Regions from separate parts of the Fructilactobacillus sp. YLN 2412 genome, predicted to be linked through region 3. Evidence: predicted binding sites of a transcription regulator. Region 3 holds the regulator's gene; each other region holds the start of a gene.
What was found. The regulator Rex, encoded in region 3, represses fermentation and respiration genes when NADH is low (regulators of the CRP and FNR family bind a similar motif). The targets are predictions, from matches to a motif close to TTGTGAANTANTTCACAA.
Positions count from the first base shown of each region.

Region 1 (10,698 bases), 710 kb from region 3:
GGCCAAGTAGCAATCTTCTTAGGCTGCTTGAAGTTATAACGAATAACATGAGGCAAGGTAATTGCAATTGCAAGACCATGAGTAATTCCGAATTGTCCACCAATTTTATGAGCAATTGAGTGAGTAATTCCTAAGAAAGCATTAGCAAATGCCATTCCGGCAATGGTTGAAGCAGTATGCATCTTGTCACGTGCTTCCATATTGCCGTTATAAGAATCAGTCAAGTTGTCAAAAATCATTTTGATTGCTTGTAATGACAATGGACGAGTGTAATCAGATGCCATTACTGAAACATATGATTCAATTGCATGTGTCAAAGCATCTAATCCAGAAGCCGCAATGGTTCCCTTTGGAACTGTTTGTACAAATTGAGGATCAATGATAGCTACATCAGGAGTTAAAGCATAATCAGCTAATGGATATTTAACGTGAAGTTTTGAATCTGTAATAACTGAGAATGGTGTTACTTCTGAACCAGTACCTGAAGTACTTGGAATAGCAACCATTTGTGATTTATTAGCCTTATCAAAGCGGTAAGCTCGTTTTCTGATATCCAAGAATTTTTGTTTTGCTCCAAAGAAATCAGTTTCTGGGTTTTCATAAATTAACCACATCATCTTAGCAGCATCAAGTGGAGATCCCCCTCCAAGTGCAATAATGGTATCAGGCTTAAATGCTTTCATTTGAGCAACTCCGGCATTAACTGTGTCCGTAGTTGGTTCCCCATGGATATCATCAAAGATGTAGTATTGAACACCATCTGGTCTAGCATTTAATTCATCTAAAACTTTGTCAACGTAGTGATATTTAACCATTGAAGGACTAGTAACAATGAAAGCCTTCTTGATATCTGGCATATCTTTAAGGTAACGAACAGAGTTCTTTTCGAAGTAAATCTTAGGTAATTTAATCCATTGCATATTATTTCTTCTCTTTGCGATAGTTTTGATATTTAACAAGTCATAATCAGTAACGTTATGTGAAATTGAGTTTCGACCCCATGATCCAGTCCCAAGTGTTAAGGAAGGTGTCATGTTGTTATAAAGATTTCCAACTCCACCTAACCCAGCTGGTGAGTTAACCAGAACTCGAGAAGCTTTAACAGCTACCCCAAAGTCGATAGCTAACTGATCATTACTAGTTTGAATAGCAGCAGTATGACCTAAACCACCATAGTTCAATAATTTGGATACAATCTCAAAAGCATCTTTATGATCTTTTGATTTGTAAACTGAAATTACAGGAGAAAGTTTTTCACCAGACATTGGGTATTTAGGACCAATTCCTGTCATTTCAACAGCTAACACCTGAGTATCCTTAGGAATTTTAATGCCAGCCATATCAGCAATTTGTTGTGCAGTGGCTCCAGCAATCGGACCTTTAACACTCAAACGAGTACTATCAAACATTGCATCAGTTAATTTTTGTTTTTCATCATCAGGAACGAAGTAAACTCGATTTAACTCTAATTGTTCTTTAACGTCCTTGTAGATTGATTCATCAATAACCGCACTATTTTCAGTAGCACAGATCATTCCGTTATCAAAGGTCTTTGAAAGCACCAAATCATTTACGGCACGAGGAATATTAGCTGTTTCTTCGATGTAAACAGGACCATTACCAGGACCAACACCTAAAGCAGGTTTACCACTGGAATAAGCAGCTTTAACTAAACCAGGACCACCAGTAGCTAAAGTACATGCAACTCCTGGGTTTTGAATCAAGGCGTTGGTTGCTTCACGACTTGGTTCAGTAATCCATTGAATAGCATCTTTAGGAGCACCAGCGGCAACCGCAGCATCACGCATAATTTCAGCTGCCTTGATTGATGATTTTAAAGCTTGTGGATGCAAACTAAAAATAATTGCGTTTCTTGTCTTCATTGAAATAATTGACTTAAATAAAGTCGTTGAAGTTGGATTGGTAACGGGAGTGATTCCGGCTAAAACACCAAGTGGTTCAGCCACTTTGATTAAATCATCTTCTGAGTTTTCTTCAATCACACCAACAGTTTTATCGTTGCGGATATCATGCCAGATTTCTTCGGTTGCAAAAAGGTTTTTAATTGCTTTATCTTCGGCAACCCCACGTCCGGTTTCTTCGTAGGCCATCTTACCAAGCATTTGATGAGCATTAACCCCTGCAATTACCATTGCGTGAGTAATATTATCAACTTTTTCTTGGTCAAAGTTACTCATTTCGTCTAAGGCGACATGAGCCTTTTCAACCATTGTATTAATATTGTTTTTTATTTCTTCTACATTTGGTTGTTGCTTTGCTGCACTTGCTTGTTTCTTTTCTGTCATAATTTAACCCTCCGGTCATTAGGCATTTGTTATCTTATTCACATACTTATAATAACATATCAGTTTGAGAACGCAATCATTTTGTTTAGTTTTTATTTAAATTTTGTTTTTGCCGTTTTAACGGCTTTTATAACTATATAAATCAATTAAAATTATCAAAAAGATAATTGTTACCAATTACACATATTCTATATTATGATGTTAAAAAAGAACCCTTTCAAACCGAAATAATCCGATTGAAAAGGTTCAAAAATTAACTTTATTTTTCATCACCAGTAAAATCAAAAACTACTCGTCCTACAATTTTACCTGCTTTCATTTCATCAATTACTTTATTAATATTTTCTAGTTTATCAGTTCTAACGATTGGTTTAAGGTCACCAGCAGCACCAAAATCAAATGTTTCACGAAGATCTTGTCTAGTTCCAACTAATGAACCAGCAACTTTAATTCCATCTAAAACTGTTTTATCAATGTTAAGTGCCATATCACCTTTTGGAAGTGCAACCGCAACTAACGTACCATTTGGTTCCAATGAATTAACAGCATTAGTAAATGCTGGAGCACTAACAGCAGTTACGATAGCATCGTGAACTCCGCCATTTGTACCTTTAATAATTTGTTCCGTAGCATCGTCATCGTGACGGTTAACCACTAAATCAGCTCCATTATCTTTAGCAGCTTGTAATTTTTTGGGATCTCCGTCGGTTACTACTACTTTAGCACCAAAAACATTTTTAGCTAATTGAACGGCAAGATTTCCTAAACCACCAGCACCAACTACTTCAACCCATTCACCCGGTTTGGTGTCACCTTCTTTTAATGCTTTATAAGTGGTAACACCAGCACAAGTTAATGAAGTTGCTTGAACTGGATCTAATTCTTCAGGAACCTTAACGGCATATTTAGCATCAACGATACATTCTTCTGCCATAGCACCATCAACAGTGAAACCAGCATTTTTAACGTTTCGGCATAAAGTTTCATTTCCAGTTACACAGTACTTACAAGTCCCATCTGCTGAGTAGAACCAAGCGATAGAAACACGATCGCCAATTTTTAAATTATCAACATCTTTACCTAGTTGAGTAACACGTCCGACACCTTCATGTCCGATAATTCTACCAGGAACTTTACCAAAATCACCTGAAGCAACGTGCAAGTCAGTATGACAAAGTCCACAATATTCAACTTTAACCAATGCTTCATTATCTTTGATGGGTCTTAATTTAACATCCTTAACATCAACATACCCATCTGAATCAGGTCTTACAACTGCAGCTTTAACCATAACAAGTAACCCCCATAATTGTTTTACTCAAATATTTATCTTCATTGTTATATTAACGTTCATTCTTTCACATGTCAATTATAAAGAGACTTGTTTTGGCTGATGGTTCGCGAAAGAAAGCGATTGCAAAATTTAATTGCAGCTTGCTATTTTAGAATAAAACAGACTCCATAAATCCATTTTCATAATTGCTGATATTTAATTTTTCTTCAATTTGTATTATTCTAAAGTTGGGAAAATTAATAATATTTTTAGCCCTATTATTTATTGCTACATATTTAGGAGGACGTTTTTAATGAATACTTCTCAAAGTAATTCACACTTGCCAAAATCTTCCGATGAATTAAGGAATCGAACGCCCGTTCATTACCTTTCTTTTTTTGGATTTTTGTCAATGACCATTTCGATGGTTGTAGCACTTTATGAATATCCGACTTTTGCCACTGCTGGATTAAGTTTAGTGTTCTTCCTATTATTAGGAGGATTTTTATGGTTCATTCCAGTAGCTCTTTGTGCTGCGGAATTTGCTACCATTCCTGGTTGGGAAACCGGTGGTGTCTACACGTGGGTCAGCGGGACATTAGGACGCCGCTGGGGCTTTGCCGCTATTTTCTTCCAGTGGTTTGAAATTACAGTTGGTTATTTGACCATGCTGTACTTTTTAACCGGAGCTTTATCATACGTAACTGGTATTTCAGCAATTCAAGATAACAAATACGTTAAATTAATTACTTTATTGGTTATCTTTTGGGGAGTGTTGTTAACTCAATTACGAGGATCAAAATATACTGCTACGATTGCCAAAATCGGTTTTGCAGTTGGAATCTTGCTTCCTGCTATTGTGCTTTTCGGATTAGGTTTCCACTATGTCTTAGCTGGTGGTCAAATTCATACTCCAATTTCGCTTCATGCGCTTATTCCTGATTTTTCTAAGCTCTCAACTTTAGTAGTTTTCGTTTCCTTCATCTTAGCCTACATGGGTGTTGAAACATCTGCTAGTCACGCGAATGCTTTGAAAAATCCGCGAAAAGAATATCCAACTGCAATGTTCGTCTTAGTTATCTTAGCCATTATTTTAGATACCTTAGGTGGATTGACAGTTGCTGTAACCATTCCACAAAAAGGACTCTCTTTAAATACCGGAGTTTTACAATCTTTTGATATTTTATTAAGTAACATTAATCCCGGATTAGTTTGGATTGCCCGCATTATTGCACTTTTGATTTGTTTAGGAGTGATTGGCGAAATTGCTTCATGGGTAACTTCACCTTCTAAAGCTTTACATGTTGCTGCTGTTGATGGTTTATTACCTAAATATTTCCGTTACGAAAACAAAGAACAAGTTCCAGTTCATTTAGTCGTTGCTAACGGAATTGTGGCAACTATTTGGGCAGTAGTTTTTACTCTTTCGGGAGGCGGCTCGAACTTAGCCTTTTTAATCGCTCTTTCATTAACTGTTGTAATTTACCTAATGTTATATTTCCTATTTTTTATTGGTTATCTTAAAATGGTTATTAACGATGCTCTTCACAAAAATGATCACAGCAAGAAGGAGCGCAGTTATGAGGTCCCAGGCGGAATTGTTGGAAAAGTTCTTGTTTCTGGAGTTGGACTATTAACTTCAATTTTTGCCTTTGTAATCTCATTCGTACCACCAGCAAGTATTGCTGCCAATCAACACGGAATCTATGAAGTTAGTTTAATAATTTCATTCTTGATTGTTTTATCAATTCCATTTACGATTTACGCATTTAGAAAACATTTTAATTAAGGAGTAAATTAACATGAATCAAACAGAATTAGATCAATTAGTTGAAAAAAACTTTAAATATTATAAAGATGGTCATGTAGCTGATTATATTCCCGCTTTAGGACGTGTAAATCCTAAACAATTGGGTGTAGCACTTTATGATATTAAAAATAACGCTCAAATGTCTGCCGGACAGTCCAATGTTCGTTTTGCCATTGAAAGCATTTCAAAAGTTCCTGTTTTACTTTTAGCAATTAAAGATCGTGGTATGAAAGCTGTTTTTGAAGCAGTGGGAGCCGAACCAACTGGATTTGCTTTTAACTCGATTTTGAATATGGAAATCAATCATTTAAAACATCCGATGAACCCCTTTGTAAATGCTGGGGCTTTAATGACATCATCATTAGTTAAAGGTGATACTGACGAAGAACGTTTTAGTCGGATTTTAAGTTTCATGCAGGAATTAATGAATGATGACGATATTACTTTAGATGATGAAATTTACGAATCAGAACACGCTACTTGTAGTATCAATCGTTCCCTTGCTTACTACGAACTTGGCAATAACATGTTCCCATTTGATAAAGATGTTGAAGAAATCATTGATGTTTATTGTAAACAATGTTCAATCTTGGTAACTGCTGAAGATCTATCTCGTTTAGGGGCACTGCTCGCTAACAATGGTGTAGCTCCTTGGAGTGGTAAGCGTTTAATCAGTCAAGAAGCTGCTACTATTACAAAATCCATCATGACGACTGCTGGTCTTTATAACCAATCTGGAGATTACTCATTCCATGTGGGAGTTCCATCTAAATCTGGTGTTGGTGGTGGTTTAATGGTTGCTAGTCCCCAAAAATATGGAATTGGTACCTTCAGTCCTGCTTTAGACAAAGATGGTAATAGTGTCGCTGGGATTCACTTATTGACCGATTTAGTGCGTGATTTAAACTTAAATATTTTTGAATAAATCTTAAAAAGACAGTCTAAGGTGATTTTTATATCACTTGTAGACTGTCTTTTTGTTTGAGTTTAATTTATTTATTCATTTCCTGTTGCTGAATTTTAAGGACTTGAGAATAAGCATTGTCCATCCACTCTAAATAATTTTTATCAGCTGGGATTGTTTCAGTAACTTTTACAACTGGAACATCATGTTGGTTAGCTAGATCCACTAATTGTTTTACCATTTTGCTATCTGCCTGGGTATTATCAACAAAGAAAGCAATCCGATGCTTAGTAATATCATCTTTAATTTTTTTGATACTTTTTGGCGACGGATCAACTTCTTTTTCAGTTGCATTCGCAAATTCGGGGTTATTCACCTGATATCCCATATAGTTCAGAGCATCGTCAAAAACCGGTTCACTTACATCTACCTTCTTATTTAAATTGTTTTGGGCTAAATTATTTTTAGCAGTATCAGCCTGTTTTTTCACTTTGTTATATTTTTGTAAGTATTTAGCCCCATTTTCATGGAAATACTTTTTATTATGAGGCTGACGAGCACTGTACACATTTTCTAATTCATGAACTAATTTTTCGGCAGTTTCAGGATCATACCAAAGATGTTCATTATCACCATCTTTTTTGTGCATAATTTTACCAACATCCACTACTGTAGTGTCATCATTGCCATTTTTAAGTAACTTATTCATCCAATTATCATAACCAATCCCATTTTCAACTACGACATCCGCCCCTGATACTTGATTAGCGTCACCAATAGAAGGCTCAAAGTCATGCGGATCACCACTACCTTTAATAATTGGTTTTACGGTTCCTTTATCTCCTAAAACCGATTTGGCAATTTGTCCATAAAAATTAGTAGACGTTACAACTGATATCTTATGATCTTTCTTTTCAGTAGTAGCTTGTTTCCCACATCCTACTAATATAACACCACAACATAAAACTAAGAATACCATGATTCTTCGGCTTACCTTTGTCATCTCCAATTTTTCCTCCTATAATTGACATATATCTTTTTTATCAAAATTATTTAACAATATCGCTTAATTAATATAACACTGTTATTTAAAAATATGCAACTCTTAAATGGAGGAATTTTCATGGCTAACATTCGTAATCAGGATCAAACTCACAAACAACTGCTTGATGCCGGATTTCAAGCCTTTTTAAAAAATGGTTTCGATAATACCAAAATTCGGGAAATCTGTCGTGATGCTAATCGAACTACTGGTTCTTTTTATCAGCATTTTAAATCAAAAGCTAAGATATTAGATGAAATTTTAGATCCATTTTTACACCAGCTTGATGCTGAATATAACGAACAATTTAAAATTGGAATGCACAAAATCAAACAACAAAACGTCCAACAAGTGTGGCAACAAAATATTTTGAACATGAATGGAATTATTCAAACCCTGAATGCCAATCCTAAGTATAAAGAACTAATCTTATTTAAAGCTGATGGATCCAAATACGACCGATTGTCAGAACTTTTAACCAAATACTTTACCCAAAAAATAATTATTGCTATTGATACGATGCAGGAACGCAGTATCATCCCCATTAATTTTAAATTTAATTACCAAGAATTACACTTTCACGTATTTGCTTTTTATGCGACGTTTGTTGACATTCTCAAACACCAATACAGTGAATCAGAAACTATTATGTTGTGTAATAATCTTTATACCTTTTTTTATCCTGGTTGGGCAACCTGGCTAGAAATTTAATTGCATTTTAATAACATTGTTATTTTATTTCAAAAAATCAAAAGTTAAATTCAACCTTTTACCCTCAGACCGTGTTAAAATCTACTTGTAAAGGGGGATTATCTGATGAAAATTATTGCATATGGAATTAGAAATGATGAAAAACCTTATTTAGACGAATGGGTCGCTAAACATCCTGATGTTGAAGTTAAAAGCGAACCAAAATTATTAGATGAAGATACCGTTGATGAAGCAAAAGGTTTTGATGGAGTGGTAGCATACCAGCAAAAACCTTATACAGCAACAGTTTTAGATAGATTAGGCAGCTTTGGAATTAAATCATTATCATTGCGTAATGTTGGTGTTGACAATATTGATGCAGAAGCTGCTAAAAAGAATGGCATTAAAGTTTCCAACGTACCAGCTTACTCACCTGCTGCGATTGCTGAACTAGCTGTAACTGAAATGATGCGTTTATTACGGAAAACTAAGAAGTTCGAAGACAAAGAACGTCATGGTAACTTAACTTGGGCTCCTGATATTGCTGAAGAAATGAATCAACAAACAGTGGGAGTTTTTGCGACTGGACGAATTGGTCGTCAAGTAATTGATATCGTACGTGGATTTGGTGCTAAGGTAATTGCATATGATCCATACCCTAATCCTGAATTAAAAAAAGATGGTATTTATGTTGATACCCCCGAAGAACTTTACAAAAATTCAGACATTTTAACATTGCATGCTCCCGCATTAAAAGAAAATGAACATATGATTAACGATGAAACCATTAGTCAAATGAAAGATGGAATTAGAATTATTAATTGTGCTCGTGGTTCTTTAATTGATACAGATGCTTTAATTCGCGGTTTGGATAGTGGAAAAATTCAAGGAGCTGCCTTAGATGTTTATGAAGATGAAGTTGGCATATTTAACGTTGATTTTGGTAGTTTTGACAAAATTCCAGATGCTAGACTTAAAAATCTCATGGAACGCGACAATGTTTTAATTACTCCCCACATTGCTTTTTACACCAAAGTAGCAGTTAAAAACATGGTACAATATGCTTTAGATGCTAATGTATCATTAATTAAAACTGGTACTTCAGATAAAGAAGTAAAACTTTAATCGTCATTATCAAAAGACGCCCAAAATTTTTGAGCGTCTTTTTTACATATTTTTAGCCAAACCAACCAAAAACTTTTATAATGATAATCTGTGCTGAACTCATTTAGTAATCAACATTAATAACTTGGAGGACCCCATGAATCAAATTTCTTTAGTAGTAATATTGTTAGCAGCATTGCTAACCCCATTGGTACTTAATCGTTTTCACATTTCGGCTCTCCCTACTTCGGTAGTCGAAATTTTGGTGGGAATCGTATTAGGTCCTAGTTGTTTCGGACTAATTTCCAATAATGTTCCAATTTTACAATCCCTTTCTAGTATTGGTGTGATTGTTCTGTTGTTCTTAAGTGGAATGGAAATTGATTTTAGCTTATTTAAGCCAAAATCTAAAAATCCAACCGAATTACAGCAAAAGACAAATGCTAATGCTTCAAAGTACTCACCAGTACGCTTAGCCATTTACGGTTATCTCTCTATTATTGTCCTTTCATTTTTACTGGGAGGTTTAACCGTTATAACTGGTTTGTTTAGCGATATCTGGTTAGCTTCAATTTTATTTATGACCGTTTCGCTTGGGGTTGTTATTGCGGCGTTAAAGGAACGTAATACCCTTGGAACTGCCTTTGGTCAGACCATTCTTTTAATCTCTGCCTTAGGTGAAATCGTTCCAATTTTAGGTTTGACCATTTATGCTTCTATTTTTGGTACCGATTCAAAATCACTGTGGCTAACTTTGATTATCTTTGCAGTGGCAGCTCTCTTATTGATTAATTTTCGCAATTTCTTCCATAATTTAGAAGAAGTAAATAAATCTACCACCCAAATCGATATCAGACTGGCTTTTTTCATTATCGCTTTACTTTCAATCATCGCCGTAAGTGTTGGTTCTGAAGCAGTCTTAGGAGCATTCGTCGGAGGAATGGTTTATAAATTACTCCAACCTTCTGAATCAACTAAGGACAAATTAGATTCTATCGGATATGGCTTCTTCATTCCTATTTTCTTTATTATGAGTGGTGTTGGGTTGGATTTGAAAAAAATCTTGGCAGATCCAAAAGCTTTAATTTTAATTCCAGTTATTCTAGCAAGTTATTTACTTGCTAAATCTCTGTTATATCCCATCTTTAGATTACGTTTTAACAAAAGAAACTCGCTAGCTGGAACTGCCCTTCCGATGGCTACTATAACTATGGTATTGGCAATTTTAAGTGTCGCTAATAATATGAAAGTAATTACGTCACAGCAATCAGGTGCCTTCCTACTAGCTGCCATCATTACTTGTATTGTTGGTCCGCTTATCTTTAATCAACTTTTCACTCCGGATGCCGATATTTATCAAAACATTAAAGTTCATATTTTTGGTGTTAATATTATGACAGTCCCAGTTGCTCAACAGTTACAAAAGAGTTGGTACGACGTCAATATCTACACCGATAACTCAAAGAATTACGAAGCATTTAATTCTGAAACAAATGTTACTTTCTTAAAATCTTTAGATCCTAAATATCTCATTCAACAAGGATATTTTGATTGTGACATTGCTGTCTT
Region 1 is NZ_CM183165.1:319,506-330,203, reverse strand. It holds gene adhE (bifunctional acetaldehyde-CoA/alcohol dehydrogenase) at 1-2,306, opposite strand, end outside; gene adhP (alcohol dehydrogenase AdhP) at 2,566-3,597, opposite strand; gene AC0GLR_RS01440 (amino acid permease) at 3,992-5,368, shown strand; gene glsA (glutaminase A) at 5,382-6,314, shown strand; gene AC0GLR_RS01430 (metal ABC transporter solute-binding protein, Zn/Mn family) at 6,382-7,296, opposite strand; gene AC0GLR_RS01425 (TetR/AcrR family transcriptional regulator) at 7,417-8,046, shown strand; gene AC0GLR_RS01420 (D-2-hydroxyacid dehydrogenase) at 8,152-9,150, shown strand; gene AC0GLR_RS01415 (cation:proton antiporter domain-containing protein) at 9,287-10,698, shown strand, end outside.
Region 1: a site for Rex is predicted at 2,333-2,350, ahead of adhE (bifunctional acetaldehyde-CoA/alcohol dehydrogenase). Genes of this name have one in related genera too.

Region 2 (10,698 bases), 140 kb from region 3:
TAAATTCCAGCTCCTAAGGCCAGCGGACAAGAAATTACCAGTGTGATTATTAAAATATAAACAGAGTTAAATAATTCGTTGGCAATTCCGCCTCCTGCTCCAAAATCTTTGGAAGGAGATGTCAGAAAGTGCCATGAAACATTCGGAATACCGGTTATCAAAATATAACCCAACAAAGCCATTAAGATTAAGACTACTACTCCAACCATTGCTTTGATGATTAATAAGGCAACTTGATTGGCGCGTTCCGCTTTCTTATTTACTGAGTTTTTCATTTTTTCATTTCTCCTCGTTTTCCAATCAATTTAATCAACAAGTTAAAAATTACTGACATGATTAAAAGTACTAATGCCAATGACCACAATGCGTTATTTGGCAGAGTCCCCATAATTGTATCTCCCATTTGTGAAGTCAACTGACTGGTTAAGGTTGCCGTTGGCGAGGTTAAACTAGTTGGTGTCAAAGCAGCATTTCCAATTACCATTTGCACAGCTAAGGCCTCTCCAAATGCCCGAGCCATACCAAAGACAATTGCAGTTAAAATTCCAGGTAATGCTGCTCGCAGGATTACTTTATAAATCGTCTGCCATTTAGTCGCTCCCAAAGCAAGCGATGCTTTACGATAATGGTCTGGAACCTGTTGTAGACTATCGATGGTCAAAGAAGTAATCGTTGGTAAAATCATGACAAATAATACAATCGCACCGGCTAAAATTCCAAATCCAGTTCCACCAAACACAGAACGAATAGCAGGCACAATTACTACTAAACCGATGAATCCATAAACAACAGAAGGAATTCCTACCAGTAATTCAATGACTGGCTGTAACATTTTTGCTCCGCGTTTGGGTGCTAATTCAGTCATATACAAAGCAACTGCGATAGCAAACGGTGTGGCTAAAATTGCTGCCAGCAAAGTAACTGCAAAGGAAGCAACAATCATTGCAAAAGCTCCAACTTGCGGTTGACCATTTTTGCCTAATTGTCCTGGATTCCAATTACTACTAAAAATAAATTGCATCACAGAAACGTGGTTTTCAAAAAAGGTAGCTAACCCATGAATAGCAATGAAACCAATGATAGCAACCGTCAGAATCATGATAAAGCCGATACAAATCAAACTAATCATTTTTCCAAATCGGTCTTGCCGAGTAGCTTTGCTAGGCTGCAAAAGTTTTTGCTGCATTTTATTCATCTCAAACTCCCTCCTATTTAGGTTTGTTCGTTACTTTACCAGCAGCATCCATTTGCACTTTCATATCATGAATACTAACATAACCAGCTTCTTTAACTAATTTATGCTGAGTTGGTTTTGACATAATGTAAGCAATAAATTTTTGGGTGATTGGACTAGGTTGCTTATTGGTATACATATGTTCATATGACCAAATTTTCCAACGATTAGTCGTAATATTTTGATAATTAGGTTGAATATGATCAACACTCAAAACTTTAACTTGGTTATTTAGATATGGTAAGGATAAATAACTGATGGTGCCCGGAGTATTTTCCACAATTTTTTGCACCGTTCCGTTTGAATCCTGTTCCTGACTCTTAACCGCATCTTTACCTTTTAAAACTTTCTTTTCAAATGTCGAACGGGTCCCGCTACCTTGAGCTCGATTAATAACAATAATGGGTAAATTTTTCCCGCCGACTTCTTTCCAGTTTTTAATTTTTCCAAGAAAGATTTTCTCAAGTTGTTTTTCCGAAAGATTATTAACCCCATTTTGGGGATTAGTAATTGGGGCAATTCCCACAACTGCCACTTGATGATCAATCAGTTTCTTGGCATGGATTCCATCTTTTTGTTCAGCGAAAACATCAGAATTACCAATATTTACCGCTCCAGTTTCAACTTGACTCAATCCAGTTCCAGACCCACCACCTTGAACCGTAATGCTGACTTTGGGATGGTCTGCTTGATAATCACTTCCGGCTTTTTGAACTAACGGCTGCATCGCAGTTGAACCTACAGATGTAACTGAATTCTGTTTATCCTTATTGCCACAGCCGGTTAACATTAAAACTCCAATCGCTGCCAAACATATTGGTAATAATCTTTGGTAATGCATCAGCAACCTCCTAGTAATTGCTTTATTTAATTACAAAACTAAGTATAATTACTTCATGTAAAGGTAATGTTGGCTTTATGTAAAGATTACGTAAATTAAAATACGAGGTGACGACTTGCAGCACGTAACGTTAGTAACAAGCCATTTACGCTTAGCAATTGATTTTAGTCAAACTTTTAACGAACAAGAATATTTCGTTGATACACTCGATTCACTGCAACATTTTAAAACTGTGATGTTGCAAAAGAAAAGTGTCGGGATTTTTTGGGATTTAACGACTTTTCCATATACTGATTATCAAGCAGAACTAAGTAAAATTAGAAATACATATCAGGTTCCAATCCTAATGTTGGATAAAGATAAGAACAACGTATTACAGGTGTTACAAGCCGGATTTGATGATTATTTAATCAAACCTTATTCATACTTGGAATTAATCGCACGTCTAGAACAAAAACAAAAATTGTATCAACAATTAATTATCCCTAAAACTCCGCCAAAATTACCAAAACAACCGCAAATTATCATTGATGACGTGGTGATTGATCAACAAAAATATAAAGCTTTTAAAAATCACAAAGATTTAGGGTTAACCCCTAAAGAACTCAAATTACTACTGTATTTAATCAAACATGATTCTCAGGTCTTGAGTCGGCAACAGCTGTTAGAAGGAGTTTGGGGCGATTATTATGACATTTCTCAAACCACAAGAATGGTTGATATCCATATCAGTCATCTCCGTGATAAAATCGAAAAAAATCCTAAGAAACCAACCCACATTAAAACAGTACGTGGTTTTGGGTATCAATTTGTTGAAAATCCTACTGAAAATTAAAAAGTACTAAGACTAAGTCGTTAACTTAGTCTTAGTACTTTTTTATTACAACGGATTATGAATCATCTTAATATGTTCAATACCCTCCTCTAAAAAGACAGACCCAACTGAATGAAAATCAAATTTATTATAATAACCACTAGCATATACTTGAGCATCAATTTCAATCGGCATTTTAGCAAAATTAATTTTAATTTGTTGTAAAATTTGCTGTAACAATTCTGCGCCTTTTCCAGTTCCTCGAACAGACTTAGACGTCAAAACTCGTCCAAATGTTACTTTATCTCCATCAACAAAGATTCTTGCATAGGCGTCAATCTTACCTTGTTGATTAATTTCAAAAACATGAAGCGCATCTAAATCATGAACATCAGGATCAACACATTTAACATCCTGCTCAACTAAAAAAACTTCTGAGCGAACTCGATAAATTTCATAAATCTCTTTTGGAGTTAATTCATTAAATTTTTTGGTCTGCCACATGTTGCTACTCCTTTATTAAATGATTTTTACACATCATATAATAGTACGTGTTCTTGTCAATCAAATTATAAAAAAGAACCTCAGCTATTTAACTGAGATTCTTTTTGTGCTACTTATTTTTCTGAAAGATGACCATCTATCAACTCATAAATATGGTCAGCATATTGATTTACTCGTTCATCGTGGGTGACGACTACCACAGTTTTATTTTCTTTTTTAGCCAAGTCTGACAACAATCGGCAAACTTCTGTTACCCGTTCTTCATCTAACGATGCCGTTGGTTCATCAGCTAAAATAATATTGGGCTTCGTGTAAATTCCACGAATAATTGCAACTCGTTGACTCTGTCCCCCAGATAACTCATTGGGAAAATGATCAATCACCCGTTTAATACCTAGTCGATCAGTCAAATTTTGCAATTCAGCAGCCGACATATTGCCTTCTGGTCGAACCTTATCAACTAATACAAACTGATCACGAACCGTCAAGTATGGCACCAGCGTGTGGGCCTGTAAAATAAATCCAATCTGATTTAAACGAAACTGATCACGAGCCTTTGCACTAAGATTAACCACCTTTTCATTTTCCAATAAAACTGTTCCTTCATCCGGATCACGCAAAGCTCCCATAATGGTAAGCAGTGTACTTTTCCCTGATCCAGACGGGCCAGTAATAATGTTTAATTCACCACGTTTACTAGTGAAATTAATATCATCAAGCACTCGAAACCGATTATCTGCTTGACCAAAACTTTTATTAACGTTTGTTAATTTAATTGCGTCCATTATTAACCTCCAATCGCATCTGCAGGGTCAACTTTTAGAATCATAATTGATGGAATCAAAGCCCCTAACATTGAAGTAACTATTAATCCAACCACAGTTGCCGACATAATCAACGGATCACAAGCAACTGGTACCGAGTTTCCTAAAGCCACAGTAGTCAGCAACGTTAATACGACTCCAATCACAATTCCACTTATCACTAAAATAAAAGTTTGAAATAACGTTGCTCGAACCAATACTCCAGCTGGAATCCCTTGAGCTCGTAATACCGCATAATTTTCCAATTTCTGCATCGTTAAAATATATAAGAAAACAGCGATTACAATCAGCGAAATAATCATTAAAAAGGCAATCATAAACATAAAGGTCGAGTTTTGCGCCTGATAACCTGGAAGTTCATCAATCACCTTTTTAGCCGAATAGGAATGTAAATCACTATTGTGTGCTTGATAATCAGTATTTTTACTAATTACCGCACTACATAAAAAGTCACTGGTTAAATTGTGTAATTGACGCCAATCATCCATACTTCCATAAATCACAGGGGCAACGCTTAATTTAGCATTCTTAGTAAATCCAACAATTTGATAAGGTTTGCTATCAGAATTAAGTTTAATTTTATCTCCTAGATGATACCCATTTTGTTGAAATTGGGTATCAACAACTACTTGGTGATTTTTATGAGCTTTATGTCCCGCAGTTAATTTTAAATTTTGATAAATGTATTGATGTGGATCAATTCCAACAAATTGTGCTGAAACTCGAGATCGATCTTTAGCAGACGAAACTACTGGCGTATTACCAACATAAGCATCTTGTTTCGGATTAATCTTTAAATTCTTGCCTTGTTCTTTAGTAATAACAGAACGACTAATGTTAATGTTAGAATCTTTGTTCAAAACAATTCGTTGGGGTTTCCAAGAATCAATGGCTTTAGTATTCTGCGTTGAAAGACCGACCGCTAAACTAGTTAAAATAAAGATTAAATAACTAATTAACACAATCATTGTTACAATCAAACCATATCTTAACTTATAGTGTTTAATCTCTTTTAATGCTAAAAACATAACCTACTCCTTATGAAAGTTTTTCTAAATTTTCTTTGAGGCGTCGTAAAAAAAAGGGTTGCTGCTGCGGCTGCAATAAAATATCTCGAATCGTCTGATGAATTAAAATACTGACTCCCCACTTAGAACCAGATAACTCCAGTTCTGCTTGCGAAGGTGCTAATAAGTAACGATTCTTTTGATAATATAGGGTCACAAACTCACGAACATGAGCGTTTTCACTTTCATTAATGAAATCACTGATCATAGTTAAAATTACATCTGGACTAAGTTTAGTTTGTCCGCCTTTCAATGGCCGATGAATCTCACGCATGACCATTTTAAATTCGTATTGGTAAGCATCAGTTAAATCAGCAAAATACTTATAAAAAGCTCCGCGGGCAATCTTTGCTTCCTTTACAATCCGTGCTACCTGAGCCTCTGCTAATGAATAATGAGAAAATTCATCTAGCAAGGATTTTTGAATTCGAATCTGTTTTTCGTGTGATAAATTATCAAATGTTTGACTTGGCATAACTCCGCTTCCTATCTTTTTAAAAAGTGACACCGTGTCACTAGATTATCATTGGCATTTTAATCTGTCAATTAAAACGTCACTATTAATAATAATGCTAGCATATTGAGCAAAAAAGATATCATTATTTGTTAAAAAGTTTACAATTAAAATGTAAATATATGATTAAAAATTAGAAAGGTTCGTTTAAAATGAGTCAGAGATTAACAGGAAAAGTTGCTATTATTACCGGTGGTTCAAAAGGAATTGGTTTTGCAACTGCATATCGTTTTGCTCAAGAAGGTGCTGCAGTAGTAATTACTGCTCGCAATGAAACTGAAGGTAAAAAAGCAGCAGAAGCCATCAATCAAGAATTCCCTAATAGCGCTAAGTTTAAAAAACAAGACGTATCAAATTCAGAACGCTGGACAGAAATCTTTGCTGAAACCGAGGATGATTTTGGACCAGTAACTACTTTAGTTAACAATGCCGGAATCGGAATTGGCAAGTCAATTGAAGAAACAACTGATGAAGAATGGCAAAAAGTAATTGGTATTGATTTAACTGGAACTTTTTATGGAATCCGCGAAGGAATTCGCCAAATGAAAAATAAAAATAACGGTGCTTCAATCATCAACATTTCATCAATTGAAGGCATTGTCGGTGATCCCATCTTAGGTGCTTATAACGCTTCTAAGGGTGGCGTAAAAATGATGTCGAAATCAGCTGCTCTTGATTGTGCGTTAAAGGATTATGGAATTCGTGTTAATTGTGTCAATCCCGGTTATATCAAAACTCCCATGATCTCTGACGAACTTGATCAATATATGTCACAAAGAAGTAAAACCCCTATGGGTCATCTTGGTAAACCAGATGATATCGCTTATGCCTGTGTTTACTTGGCTTCTGATGAATCAGCATTTACTACTGGATCTGAAATGGTAGTTGATGGTGGTTATACTGCTCAATAAATAAAAAAGATAATACAATTCAATTAATAATGAATCCCATAAAAATTAGACAGAAACATCTAATTTTTATGGGATTTTTTTTGCTTAAATTTAAGCTTGATATAAAAATCAAAATAGTTACTTGTTATTTACATAAATAAATTTCATATGATGAAATAGGCACTATGTACGGTCAAATCAAGTTAACCCATGATCGTATAAATATAAACATAGTGATACAAACAGAATTAAATAATTAATATTATTTTTCTTAATTGTCCATTGCCTTAATTAATTCATCTGCCACTGCTTTAGGTGATTGGGGATTTTGGCCAGTAATAATACGTCCATCTTTAATCACATGACTTGCAAATGGTCTACCCTTTTTAAAATTAGCACCATGTTTTTTGGCTACCTTTTCGTTTAAAAATGGAACCTTTTTATAATTTCCACTTAATAACTCTTCTGTATTCGTAAAACCAGTAATATTTTTACCAGCAATTAAATACTTTCCATCGGGTAATTTAATATTTAATAAACCTGCAATACCATGACAAACTGAACAAAGATAACCGCCATTTTGATAAATAGCCAAGCTAAGTTTTTGTAATTGTGTGTTATGCGGAAAATCCCACATCACACCGTGACCACCAGTATAGTAAATCGCTGCATAATCCTTGGATTGAATGTCAGCTGGTTGCAAAGTATTCGATAGTCCGCGTACTTGATAGTCTGAATCTTGATACATTTTCAATGTATCTTGATCAATATAACTACTCTTCATACTTCTAGGATCAATCGGAATATAATGTCCCTTGGGACTTACATAGTCAAGCGTATATCCAGCTTGTTGCATTACAGCTACAAATTCTGCTGATTCACCTAACCACAATCCAGTTAATTGGTTTGTATTAGGAAAATTAGTTGTATTCGTTTCCACAACTAAAATCTTTTTCATTATAATTATCCTTCTTTCAATAAATATGGTAACAAAATATCCTGCATCTTTTTAGATAAATCATTTTTATTAATTTGATGATCAGCTAAAATCACATTTTCAATAATTCCATCAATACCATAACAAATAAAATTGACTTTAACTTCATCATCACTAACCATTTCAAACATCAGTTGTTCTTTAGTAAACTCATTAAATTTATTCCTAAACTGATATGAATCATTACTTTTTAATAGTTTATTAAAAAACATCTTATTTTCGATAAAAAAATTAATCCATAAATCAATTTTAGCTTGAACTTGATGTTCATCAATATTTCGACAAGTTAATCTTAATTTTGCAAAACTATTATTCATAAAATCCATTACTAAAGCTGTTTTATCAGCATAATGTACATAAAAAGTTTTTCTAGTAATATCGGCTTTATCACAAATCATTTTAACCGAAATATCATCAAGATTTGCTTTTTCTTCTACCAATTTTTTAAAACTAGTTTCAATTGATAATTTAGTTTTGCGAATTCGACGATCTATTTTTTTATCCATTAATTCACCTACTTAATTTTCAATTCTTGCAAAAGTAACTCTTGTATTATATTATACACATGTTACTTATTTTTGACAAATTTATCTTATTAGGAGAAAACAAATGAAAACTGTTTTAATTACTGGGGCCAGTTCCGGTATGGGATTGCAAACAGCTGAATTACTAGCTAAATCTGGTTACCAAGTTTTTGGTGCTGCTAGACATATTACTAATTTGCAACCACTTAAAAAAATCGGAGTAACTCCACTTGTAATGGACGTTACTAGCCAATCATCTATGGAACAAGCAGTACAACAAATCATTAAAGAAACTGGAAAAATTGATATTTTAATTAATGCAGCTGGTTATGGATCTTTTGGAGCCATTGAAAATGTTTCCATAGATGAAGCTAAGCACCAATTTGATGTGAATGTTTTTGGGTTAGTTTCATTAACTAAGTTAGTATTACCCTACATGGAAAAACAACATGATGGCAAAATCGTTAACATTTCTTCAATGGCAGGACGCTTCAGTAGTTCTTTAGCTGGATGGTATTTTGCTTCTAAACATGCATTAGAAACTTTAAGTGATTCTCTCCGAATGGAAGTTCGGAGGTTTGGCATTAAAGTTATTTTGATTGAACCTGGAGTAATTAAGAGTAACTGGTCTGGAATTGCAATGAAACATTTAGTTGAATCAGCAAAAGGTACCAAATATGAAAAGGCTGCTAATAAGATGGCTCAGCAAACCAATAAAATTTATGCCTCTCATTTTGCATCGCAACCATTCTTAATCGCTAAAACCATAAAAAAAGTAATTAACACCAAACATCCCCGCCCACGTTATTTAATTGGATTCATGGCCAAACCAACTATTTTTTTAAATTCCATTTTGCCAACTAGATTAATGGACATCCTCATTCCTAAATTTATGTAGAAAGAGAGAAATAACAATGTTTAAAATTCCTAATCAAATGCCAGCTTTACAACTAGTAAAATACAATCACCCGTTTGTAAAAAATATTATCCCAGTCCCCGCAATAAATGATAATGAAGTATTAGTTGCCATTAAAGGTTCATCATTAAATCCTATTGACTATACCATTCAGGAAGGGAAAGTGAAATTAATTTTCAACTATCACCTTCCCATCACTGTCGGAAATGATTTTTCTGGTACAGTAGTAAAAATCGGTAAAAACGTTAATAAGTTTAAAGTTGGTGATCAAGTATATGCTCGACCTGATGATTTTAAAAGTGGAACTTTAACCAAATACATTGCTATTAATGAAAGTGAAATTGCTAAAACTCCTACTAACTTAAGTTTAATTGATGCTAGCGCCATACCTTTAACTGGATTAACTAGTTATCAAGCCTTAATTGAAATTGGTAAATTAAAACCAGGACAAAAAGTGTTCATCCAAGCTGGCTCAGGAGGAGTCGGAACAATGGCCATCCAAATTGCCAAAGCTCGCGGAGCATACGTGGCGACCACGACAAGTAAAAAGAACTTTACCCTAGTACGCGATTTAGGTGCTGATCAGGTCATTGATTATCACACTACTAATTTTGCTGAAGCTTTAAAGGATTATGACTTAGCTTTTGATACTAGGGGTGGAAAAACTTTACGAGAAACCTTTAAAATCCTTAAACCAGGTGGAAAATTGGTTACAGTAAATGGAATTCCAACTTTTAATTTTGGTCAAAAACATCATTTAGGTATTTTTAAATCTATTTTATTTGGAATTGCAAGCACTCCGTTACAACGCTTAGCAAAAAAACATCAAGTCCAATATACTTTCTTTATCATGCACCCAAGTGGGAATCAGCTACAGATTTTAACTAAGATGATTGAAAATAATGAATTGAAGCCTATTATCGATAAGGTTCTTCCATTTAGTGAAGTTTTTGAGGGTTATAAATTATTAAAATCTCATCATGCAACCGGTAAAATAATTATAAATATGAATTAGAACCATATTACAATTTAAAAAAACGCTATTAGTTATACATAACTAATAGCGTTTTTAGTATTTATATATTAATTTACAAAGTGATAAAAATTTTGCACTAACTATCCTAGGAATGATGCCTTTGTATCTTTATTTTGATCATTTTTATTTCCTTAACCACGTCGACTTGTAAATAAAGCCAGCACAATCAGAATCAAAATAATCGGCAGCCATAACCATACTAGGTTAATGAACAAACTAATCAAAAATAAGAAAACAATCAAAAAGATAATCGAACTACAACAATCCGATTTAATGAACCAGGATCCAAATAAAATTAACAATAGTATAATTGCTAAAAAAGTGATCATAATAATTTGCTCCATTCTTAATTAGAATTTGCTGCTTTGTTTTTGAAAAACCACATGTAAGCACCATAAAACCCATTGATTAATTTCATAACTTCTAATGCTAACATGGAAGCTGATGCTGGACTTAAACTTTGAAATTGTCGAAACCAAATAATCAGGGAAACTATATCCCATGCAATCCAAATTACCCACTGAAATCGATAACCAC
Region 2 is NZ_CM183165.1:1,175,989-1,186,686, forward strand. It holds gene pstA (phosphate ABC transporter permease PstA) at 1-275, opposite strand, end outside; gene pstC (phosphate ABC transporter permease subunit PstC) at 272-1,195, opposite strand; gene AC0GLR_RS05970 (phosphate ABC transporter substrate-binding protein) at 1,209-2,075, opposite strand; gene AC0GLR_RS05975 (winged helix-turn-helix domain-containing protein) at 2,191-2,910, shown strand; gene AC0GLR_RS05980 (GNAT family N-acetyltransferase) at 2,956-3,393, opposite strand; gene AC0GLR_RS05985 (ABC transporter ATP-binding protein) at 3,507-4,178, opposite strand; gene AC0GLR_RS05990 (ABC transporter permease) at 4,181-5,245, opposite strand; gene AC0GLR_RS05995 (TetR/AcrR family transcriptional regulator) at 5,256-5,759, opposite strand; gene AC0GLR_RS06000 (NADP-dependent (R)-specific alcohol dehydrogenase) at 5,951-6,709, shown strand; gene AC0GLR_RS06005 (type 1 glutamine amidotransferase domain-containing protein) at 6,960-7,646, opposite strand; gene AC0GLR_RS06010 (TetR/AcrR family transcriptional regulator) at 7,652-8,191, opposite strand; gene AC0GLR_RS06015 (oxidoreductase) at 8,295-9,107, shown strand; gene AC0GLR_RS06020 (NADP-dependent oxidoreductase) at 9,124-10,140, shown strand; gene pnuC (nicotinamide riboside transporter PnuC) at 10,508-10,698, opposite strand, start outside.
Region 2: a site for Rex is predicted at 5,888-5,905, ahead of AC0GLR_RS06000 (NADP-dependent (R)-specific alcohol dehydrogenase). Genes of this name have one in related genera too.

Region 3 (10,698 bases):
TTGAAGGCTCAATGGCTGCTATTTCAGTAGTTATTATTTCCATAGTGGTTGACATTGTGGTGCCACTCTTTGCAAACCTAGTTCATTTATAATTAAAAAAAGACTGTCTAGTTGGCAGTCTTTTTTAATTATAAATTTTTAAAGTAATTAGCAAAACATTTTGGATAAATTTCTATAAAATCTAACTACATTGTATGAGGGATTGCTTTATTATTTTAATGCACCTTAACTAGATTACTTAGTCAAAAAACAACCACATTAATTAATGTGGTTGTTTTTTGATAAAATTATTATATTTAATTATTCAAGTGGAAATTATAAGTTGCCACAATAATATTTTGTCTAGAGTTTAAAGCAGCTCGTAATCTCAAACCACTTTGGTTATGCAATACTTGTTGCCAATGATGTTTGGGTACGAATTGCGGTACCAAAACAGTCGTCGAATAATTAATTTCTTCATCTTTTCTAGAAATAACGTCACAAAAACGCAATACTGGATCGTTCAGCGAACGATACGAAGTATGAATATTAACAAATCGAATGTCTGGATATTCTTTTTTAAATTTAGCCTCGTTCTTTTTCTCATGTTCTGGATCTGAGTTAAAAGACACATGAACTGCTACCACTTGATCACCAATCGACTTAGCATAACTAATAGCGTCATGAGTCATTTGCGTAACGTTTCCAACTAATACTATCACAGTCGATCCATCATAACTCTTAATAACTGCTTTAGAGTTTGCATTCTTAACACGCAGTTGTTTAGCCACCTGTAGATAATGATTGTGGATGCGATAAAACATATACAAAATCAAAGGCATAATGATTAGATATGGCCAAACGTCTCCAAAATGGAGTGCAAATAAGAAAACAACTAACATTATGGAAATGATGGTCCCAATTAAGTTAATTAACATCTTACCAGGCCAAAATCCCTCTTTATGATGGAACCAGTGAACAATCATTCCTGATTGAGAAAGTGTGAATGGAACAAAAACCCCTACTGCATATAACGGAATCAAAAGATTCGTTTTACCATTAAAGATTAGAATTAAAACGATTGCACCAATAGCCAGTGAAATAATTCCATTTGAATAACCAAGTCGATCACCTTTATCTAAATAAGCATGTGGCAAGTACTTATCTTTGGCCATATTGTAGGCCAAAATTGGAAAAGCAGAAAAACCAGTATTAGCAGCTACCGCTAAAATCAAGGCTGTTGCCATTTGCAATACATAATATAAGAAGCCATGACCAAAGACACCAACACCGATTTGTGAAAGGACGGTATCTTTAGCTCCTGGAATAATCCCCATATAGTAACTTAGAAATGTAATTCCAGCAAAGAAAACGGCTAAAATGGTCGCCATTAAAGCCAAAGTATTCGCAGCATTTTTCCTTTTTGGTTGTTTAAAGTTAGGCACCGCATTACTAATCGCTTCAACTCCAGTTAACGAAGATGATCCAGACGAGAATGCTTTAAAGAACAGTAATAATGTCATTCCTTTAACGGAAGCATTTAATGGAGCATATGCGTGATATGTAATTTTGCCGGTTAAAATATTGTAACCACCTAAAATAATCATGAAAACAATCATGAAAATAAAAAGATACACGGGAACAACTAGAAAAGTTGCCGAATCTTTCATCCCACGCAAATTTAATACCATAATAAACACCACTATAAAAATAGCAATAGGTACCTGATAATTATATAACGACGGTAGAGCAGACGTAATTGCTTCCGTCCCGGACGTTGTTGAAACTGCTACAGTTAACATGTAATCAACTAGTAATGAACCACCAGCAACTAACCCAGCGCCCTCGCCCCAGTTGGTCCGTGCTACCACATAAGCTCCTCCACCAGATGGATAAGCATAAATAATTTGTCGATATGACAAGGTAATAGCTGCCAATAGTACCAACACTAGCAATGCCACCCACATTTGATACATCAAAGCCGCAGTTGATAAAGTAATCAGAACTGCTGTAATCTGCTCCGTACCATAAGCAACTGATGACAATGCATCAGATGATAACAAAGCCAAACCACTGAACTTAGTCAAGGATTGTCCAGACTCATCGTCACTTTTAAGTGGACGACCAATAATTAATCTTTTTAAATATCGCCACATGAACTTTACTCCTATAATTCATTAATTTGCTTCTTCGATTAAAAGCATGTGACTCTTATTGTACTATAATTTTGGTAAAAATCACCAACTGAATAAAAAAAGAAAGTCTACTTTTTAAAGTAGACTTTCTTAGTAAGATTTGAACTACATCATTCCTGGCATACCAGGTTGTGGCATTGCAGGAGTATCATTTTTTTCTTCTTCTGGTTGATCAGCAACAACTGCTTCAGTTGTTAATAACAATGATGAAACAGATGCGGCATTTTGAAGGGCAGAACGACTAACCTTGGTTGGATCAACAACTCCAGCGGCAATCATGTCTTCAAATTTACCAGTAGCAGCGTTATAACCAATTCCTGGTTTTTCTTGTTTTAAATGATCAACGATTACAGCACCATCAACTCCGGCATTTTCAGCAATTTGTTTAACAGGAGATTCAAGTGCACGAAGAACAATATCAACACCAGTTTGTTCGTCACCTTCTGCTTGAATTGCTGCAACGTCTTTCAAGATGTTAATGTATGCAGTTCCACCACCTGGAACAAATCCTTCTTCAACAGCAGCTCTCGTTGCATTCAAAGCATCTTCAATTCTGTATTTACGTTCTTTTAATTCAGTTTCAGTAGCAGCACCAACTTTAACAACTGCTACCCCACCAGCTAACTTAGCTAAACGTTCTTGTAATTTATCTTTGTCAAAATCAGAAGTTGCAGCAGCAATTTGGGTTTTGATTTCAGCAACTCGTTTAGAAATTGCATCTTGGTTTCCTTTACCTTCAACGATAGTAGTCGTATCTTTGGTAACATTAACCTTGTTTGCTTGACCTAATTGTTCAACAGTAGTGTCTTTTAATTCAAGTCCAAGATCATCACTAATAACAGTAGCACCAGTCAAAACAGCAATATCTTGAAGTTGAGCCTTACGACGATCACCAAATCCAGGAGCTTTAACTGCAACTACGTTAAATGTCCCTCTCATTTTGTTCAATACCAAAGTAGGAAGAACTTCACCACCAATGTCATCAGCAATAATTAATAATGAACGACCTTGTTCAACTACTGATTGTAGTAATGGCATGATATCTTGCATGTTGTTAATCTTCTTATCAGTAATCAAGATGTATGGATTATCAAGATCAGCTTCCATCTTTTCTTGATCAGTTACCATGTATTGTGACATGTAACCACGATCAAATTCCATTCCTTCAACAACGTCTAAGCTGGTATCAACTCCTTTAGAATCTTCGATGGTAATTACTCCATCTTTACCAACTTTTTCCATTGCTTCAGCTATTAAGCTACCAACTTTTTTGCTTGCAGATGAAATTGAAGCGATTTGTGCAATATCATCTTTGTTTTCAACTTTATGACTCATTTTGTGAAGACTGGCAACAGCTGTTTCAGTTGCTTTTTCAATTCCTCGACGGACACCAACTGGATTTGCACCAGCAGTAACATTCTTCATACCTTCTTTAACGATTGCTTGTGTCAAAACAGTCGCAGTTGTAGTACCATCTCCAGCAACATCATTAGTTTTTGATGCAACTTCAGATACTAATTTAGCTCCCATATTTTGAAAATGGTCAGGTAAACTAATTGATTTAGCAATGGTAACACCATCGTTAGTGATTGTTGGATCACCAGCTGTTTCTTCTAAAACAACGTTACGACCTTTAGGACCCATAGTAGTTTTAACTGTATCTGCTAGTTTATCAACACCTTTAAGCATTGAACTTCTAGCATCGTCAGAAAATTTAATTTCTTTAGCCATTTTAATCACCTCATAATAATATTTTTAATCGTTTAATTTTTTATTTAATAATTGCGAGTAAGTCGCCTTCGTGCATTACTAAGTATGAATTCTCATCATATTCAACTTTGGTACCTGCGTACTTGTCAAACATAACTAAATCTCCAGTTTTAACTACTGGAGCAACCTTCGTACCGTTATCAAGAACTCGACCTTCACCAACAGCAACTACTTTTCCTTGCGTTGGTTTTTGCTTAGCGTTTTCAGCTAATACAATTCCACCAATTGATTTTTCTTCTTGATCTTGAACTTCAATAATTACACGATCACCAAGTGGTTGTAACATGATAACCCCTCCAATTAATTTCATTTTATTTTGGCACTCGAACTATTCAAGTGCTAACTACATTATTAATATATCGCCATCACCAATTTATTGCAAGAATTTTGCCCAAAATAAAAAGCATTCTAGTTAATTAGAATGCTTGCTACTATTTTTGATCGTAATGATCAATAAAGTAAATTAAAGTTTGTAATTCATTGGTTAAATCAACGTTATGAACGCGAATATCATCAGGAACTGATAATCGAATTGAAGTAAAATTAAGAATTCCTTTTACCCCTGCTTTAGCAACTTGATTGGCAACTTCTTGAGCCACATCTGATGGAACCGTTAAAATCACAACACTAATCTGTTGTTCCTTTAGTTGAGTAACCATTTGACTCATGGGATAAATTGGAACTCCCCCTTGGATAGTGTTAATATTTTTAGGATTGACATCAAAAGCTGCAGAAATGCGAATATTACTATCCTGGTGAAAATTAAAATTAAGCAAAGCATGCCCTAAGTTACCAACTCCGACTAATGCTACATTTGTGAGTCGATCCTGATGTAAAATATTCTTAAAGAATTCCATCAAATTGTCAACATCGTATCCATAACCACGTTTGCCTAAAGCACCAAAATAAGAAAAATCTCTTCGAATAGTGGCTGAATCAACGTGAATAGCGTCTGCTAATTCTGTAGAAGAAACTCGCGTTTTACCACCGTCATGAAGAGTATTTAAATAACGATAATATAACGGTAACCGTTTAGCGGTTGCACGCGGGATTTTTGTTTCTACCATTAATTCATACTCCTTTTATTATTACAAAATTCTAGTATTATTAAGTTTACCACAAAAACAAACGATAAAACTAAAGTTTGTGAAAATCTACTTATTTATTAAACAGGCTTTCTTCTAGAATATGATAAAATTATCACAGAAAGTAGGTGTCTTCGTGATTATATTACAAGCCAATAATCTAACTAAAAGATTTAATGGTGAGATTTTATTTAAAGATATTAATTTAACTATCAGTGAAAAAAGCCATATTGGTCTAGTAGGTCAAAATGGTGCTGGTAAATCAACTCTTTTAAAAATGTTGATTGGTATTGAATCAGTTAGTGAAGGAACAATTACTAAAAAGAAAAATTTAACCATTGGCTATCTCCCTCAAAATACTGGACTACATTCTAATAAATCGATTTTAAATGAAATGGAAACAGCTTTTGCTGGTGTCATTAAAGAAGAACAACAACTTCACAAACTTGAAGCAGAAATCAGTGATTCAACAACAATTGAAAATCCAGAAAAATTAGCGGAAGTTTCAAAACGTTATGATGAATTACAAGCCGATTTCACAAGAAAAAATGGGTATGGTTATAAAGCAGAAATCAGAACAGTTTTAAGTGGTTTTGGTTTTAAAGAATTCGACTTTGATCGTAAAATCAATGAACTTTCTGGTGGACAACAAACTCGCCTCGCCATTGCCAAACTTTTGCTAGAAAAACCACAATTATTAGTTCTAGATGAACCAACCAATCATATTGATATGGAAACTACAGACTGGTTGGAAAATTATTTGCAAGCTTATAATGGTGCACTCTTGATTATTTCTCATGATCGTTACTTTATGGATAAAGTTGTGAATGAAATCTATAATTTAGATAACGGAAAAATGGATTACTATAAAGGTAATTACAGTAATTTCACTAAAGAGAAAATTCATCGTCAAACAATTGCTGAAAAAGATTTTGAAAAACAACAGAAAAAAATCAAAAAAGAAGAAGACTTCGTCAAAAAAAATATTGTAAGAGCTTCTACTACCAAAAGAGCGCAGTCGCGTCAAAAACAATTAGCCAAAATGGAAATCATTGATAAACCCAGTAATACTCACAAAACTGCTAAATTCAGATTTAATCCTGAACGAAAAAGTGGAAATGTAGTTTTAGATGTTGATAATCTAGCGATTGGATATCAAGACAAGATTCTAAGCTATCCCATCAGCATTCACTTAAAACGTTATCAACGAATGGCTGTTTTTGGTCCCAATGGAATTGGAAAATCAACTTTGTTAAAAACAATTTTAGGTCAACTACCTAAAATAAAAGGGACAGTTCAATTTGGCACTGGGGTCAATATTGGCTATTATGATCAGCAACAGGCAAGTCTTCATCATCAAAAAGATGTTTTACATGAACTCTGGGATGATTATCCAACTACTCCAGAAGGCGAGATTCGGTCCATTCTTGGGAGTTTCTTGTTTAGTGGTAATGATGTGGAAAAAAGCGTTGCTAATCTATCGGGTGGTGAAAAAGCACGATTACTTCTAACTAAATTATCCATGAATCATGATAATTTTCTAATTTTAGATGAACCAACCAATCATTTGGATATCGAAAGTATTAATGTCTTGGAAAAAGCCCTTTTACAATTTCAGGGTACGATTTTATTTGTTTCTCATGATCGTTATTTTATTAATAAATTAGCCACTCACATTTTAGAACTTAGTCCGAATGGATCAAAAGTGTATATGGGTAACTATGACTACTACAAGGCTAAAAAAAATGAAGAACTAGAAATTGCTGAACATGAAAAGCAAGAAAAACCAGATACCACAAAACAAGTTTCTAATTTAACTGAAACTAAACAACGTTATCAGGATAAAAAAGCACAACAGCGAGAAATTCGAAAATTAAAAAGAAATATTGCAGATTTAGAAACGCAATTAAGCCAAATTGAAATTGATAAAAAAGAACTTGAACAACAAATGACTTTGTCTGAAAATTATAATGATCGAATTAAAAGTCAAAATTTACAAACTAAGTTGAAAAAAATCAATCAACAACAAGAGCAAGTTGAAACAGACTGGGAAAATGATAATCTAAAATTAGAAGAACTTAATTAGATTGAAAAACGAGCGTCACACTGATTTTATAGTGTGATGCTCGTTTTTAATTATTCTTCTTCATTTTCAACCCATTCAAATTCAAGACCTGGATTAGCATTTAATGACATATCTGCTTTGTCATCATGACGTTGTAACATTTCTGCTGCAGCTCCAATCATAGCAGCGTTATCACCACATAATTTTAAAGGTGCTTTAACAAATTCAACATTACGTTTTTTCAATTCCTGATCTAAACTCTCACGCAAACCTCGATTAGCAGCTACCCCTCCTGCTAAAATAAATTCTTTTGCAGGATACTTATCTAATGCACGTATAGATTTACTAACCAAAACATCAATGACTGCATGCTGAAAACTAGCAGCTAAATCATTTTTATTCAAAGTTTCATTAACTTGCTCAGCATGATGAACTGTATTAATAAAAGCACTTTTTAGTCCACTAAAACTAAAATCAAAATTATCATCTTTTTCCATAGCACGCGGAAATGCAAAGGTATCATGGCCTAGATGTGCCATCTCATCAACTTGAGGTCCAGCAGGATAGTTAATTCCTAATACCCGCCCAATCTTGTCATAAGTCTCACCAGCTGCATCATCACGAGTTTCACCAATAATTTTAAACTCGCCTTCTTGTGGCATCCAAACTAACTCCGTGTGACCGCCTGAAACTACCATAGCCAACGCTGGAAATTCAATTGGGTGTTCAAAATTAGTTGCGTAAATATGCCCAGCAATATGATTTACTGGAATTAATGGTAATTGATGCGCCCAGGCAACCACTTTAGCAGCAGTAATTCCTACTAATAACGATCCTACCAATCCCGGTCCATATGTAATGCCAACTCCAGTTAAATCAGTATAATTAACTCCAGCTTTTTGCAAAGCATCGTCAATACAAATTGTAATTTGTTCAATATGATGACGACTAGCAACTTCCGGTACTACACCACCAAAACGTTGGTGACTTTTTATTTGCGTGGCTACAACGTTAGCAAGAATTTCTTTACCATTTTTGATAACTGCCACGCTAGTTTCGTCACAACTGGTTTCAAATGATAAAATCAAACTATTTTCATTTTTCATCATTAATCACTTCACCATCTTATCTTCCAAAGTTATTTGAAGCTAAGTAATTTTTCTTGTCTAAATTTAACCGTAAAACAATCGCATTCTCGCCATCATTATAATAATTAGGTTTTACTTCTTCTTGTACAAATCCCAAGTCCTTAAATAAATCTTGGGTTTTAATATGACCAACCTGACAAATGAAAAAGACACAATTTAATCCCATTTCACGTGCTCGTTCAATAATAGTCGTTATCAAAAAATACCCTAAACCTTGATGTTGAAATTTAGGTAATACAGCTACATTTTGAATTTGACAACATTTATTGTCACGCGAAATTGAAATGCAAATGAAACCAACTAACTCATCATCTTTTCGTAAGATTAAATAAAAACGATCTTTATTATTGTTTAATTGCGTTTTAAACTGAGCTTTAGTCCATTTCATTTCATTACCATAAGCAGCCTTATCGACACGAATAATGTCTGGAAGATCAGCAATCATCCCTTTACCTAAAAAATAAGTATTTCCACAAATATTAACAAATCGATTTTTAAATTCTAATGCTTCTTTAATCTTAGTTTCATTTCTATCATTAACATTTTTGCGATACCATTCTTTAAACTTGTTCAACATATGATTCGTGACCTTCTCCTGGATGTAATTTTTGCCAATCTGATTCGGCTTGTGTCAATCTTAAATAATTTGGAACAAATTCATCTATATCATGAACTGGATGTTGTTGTTCTCCATAAATACCAATTCTAGCAGCTTGTGGTAAATTATCAATTCCAACGACCGACTTAAAGTTAGTACCAAAATGAGCTTGTAATTGAGTTTTAAAATTAACAACATCTGATCCTACAAAAACAATTGATTCCTCAAATTGATCCAGTTGTTTTAACCACTTTTCAAACGCAATATGTTGATCGGGTAAAACATTTTCTGGCCCAGTTGGTGTGATACGATACAATCCTGTAAATAAAATATTATTACGGGCATCAAAAGTTGGAGCCACTAACTGACCTTCTTTTTCCACATTTAACGAAAGTGCTAATAAACTAGAAATTCCTACTAAATCAATCTTTAAAGTATCAGCTAAAACTTTACCAATTGTGACTGCTACCCGTAATCCTGTATATGATCCTGGACCTTGTGCTACAACAACTCGATCTAAATCATGAGGTTTTAGATTAGCTACTTTAACTAAATTTTCAATTACCTGCATGGCATATGCCGCATGTTTTCTTTGCGTTGTAATAGTTGTGGTTGCCAACACTTTATCATTATCTAAAACTGCTATTGATAAAGGACGGTTCGATGTGTCTAATGCTAAGACCTTCATTTATTTCACTTCTTTTAATTAGTTTTCTTCCATTCAATTTGGGCAACTGATTTAATTTTCCCGTCAACTAAAATTTGATGAGCAGTTACCGCCTGTTTATCATCTTTTTCCACAATCTCTGCCTGACTAACCACATGATCTCCATAACGAACTTCATCAGCAAATTTAACACTAAATTTAGTTGCTACATGATTTTTCAAAAAATCATAATCCAACGTGTTACTCATCCAACCAATATATCTGGTATTGCTGACATGACCATTAAAATCAATATCCGTAAAACACACTGGGTATTTCATTTCAGCTGAATCTGTACCTTCAACCTTTTTAATTTTACGCATTTTTTCAATTCGTTTAACTTTTTCGCTTCCATATGGAGTAACCACATCAACATCAATTTTAACCATTTTACGAGTATCTAAATTCATCATGACCCATAAACTATTCACTGATACTAAAATATTATCATCCATATCGCGGACCCAGAAATGTCGATCAGCAAAGTTTCTCGTATAACTAGTCCCCTGAGTTTGAATTTTAACAGACTCATTCGCTTTGGGAAGTCGATTAATATCAACATCATATTGAATTACTACCCAAGTAACACCACTTTGCTGTACTATATTAGTTCCTACTTGAAGATTTTGTGATTGGTCTTCTGAAACTTGAACGATTATATCAAGTAAATACTGGAGTGTCACATCACTTCTAATGTCGGTTTCGAAATTTGCAATTCGATAATTTTCTGAAAAAATTGTACCTGCCATAAAAATACTCCTAATTATTTTTCCTAAATATGATGAAACTGATTATAAACATCCTGACGCACTAATTGATTTAACTTTGCCACTTGTTTAATCGCTACATTTGGTTTATTTCCACGCTCAATCAATCTTTGTACCTGCTCTTCAATGGGTAATTCTTTTATTTCATCATACTCTGTTTTATTTTTTTTCTTACTCTTTGTGTTTCCTGCCACTAAAATCACAAATTCACCGCGCATTTGGTTATCTTCAGTCCATTTAACCAAATCATCAATTCCGCCACGAACATATTCTTCATACTTTTTGGTTAGTTCACGTCCTAAGGTTGCTTGACGATTCCCGAATACCTTTTGCATATTAATCAAAGTTTTCTTTACTCGATAGGGAGATTCATAAAAAATCAATG
Region 3 is NZ_CM183165.1:1,032,777-1,043,474, forward strand. It holds gene lrgB (antiholin-like protein LrgB) at 1-92, shown strand, start outside; gene AC0GLR_RS05235 (APC family permease) at 297-2,135, opposite strand; gene groL (chaperonin GroEL) at 2,280-3,905, opposite strand; gene groES (co-chaperone GroES) at 3,946-4,230, opposite strand; gene AC0GLR_RS05250 (redox-sensing transcriptional repressor Rex) at 4,376-5,011, opposite strand; gene AC0GLR_RS05255 (ABC-F family ATP-binding cassette domain-containing protein) at 5,166-7,115, shown strand; gene tsaD (tRNA (adenosine(37)-N6)-threonylcarbamoyltransferase complex transferase subunit TsaD) at 7,166-8,203, opposite strand; gene AC0GLR_RS05265 (GNAT family N-acetyltransferase) at 8,220-8,819, opposite strand; gene tsaB (tRNA (adenosine(37)-N6)-threonylcarbamoyltransferase complex dimerization subunit type 1 TsaB) at 8,803-9,528, opposite strand; gene AC0GLR_RS05275 (acyl-[acyl-carrier-protein] thioesterase) at 9,543-10,295, opposite strand; gene rsmI (16S rRNA (cytidine(1402)-2'-O)-methyltransferase) at 10,319-10,698, opposite strand, start outside.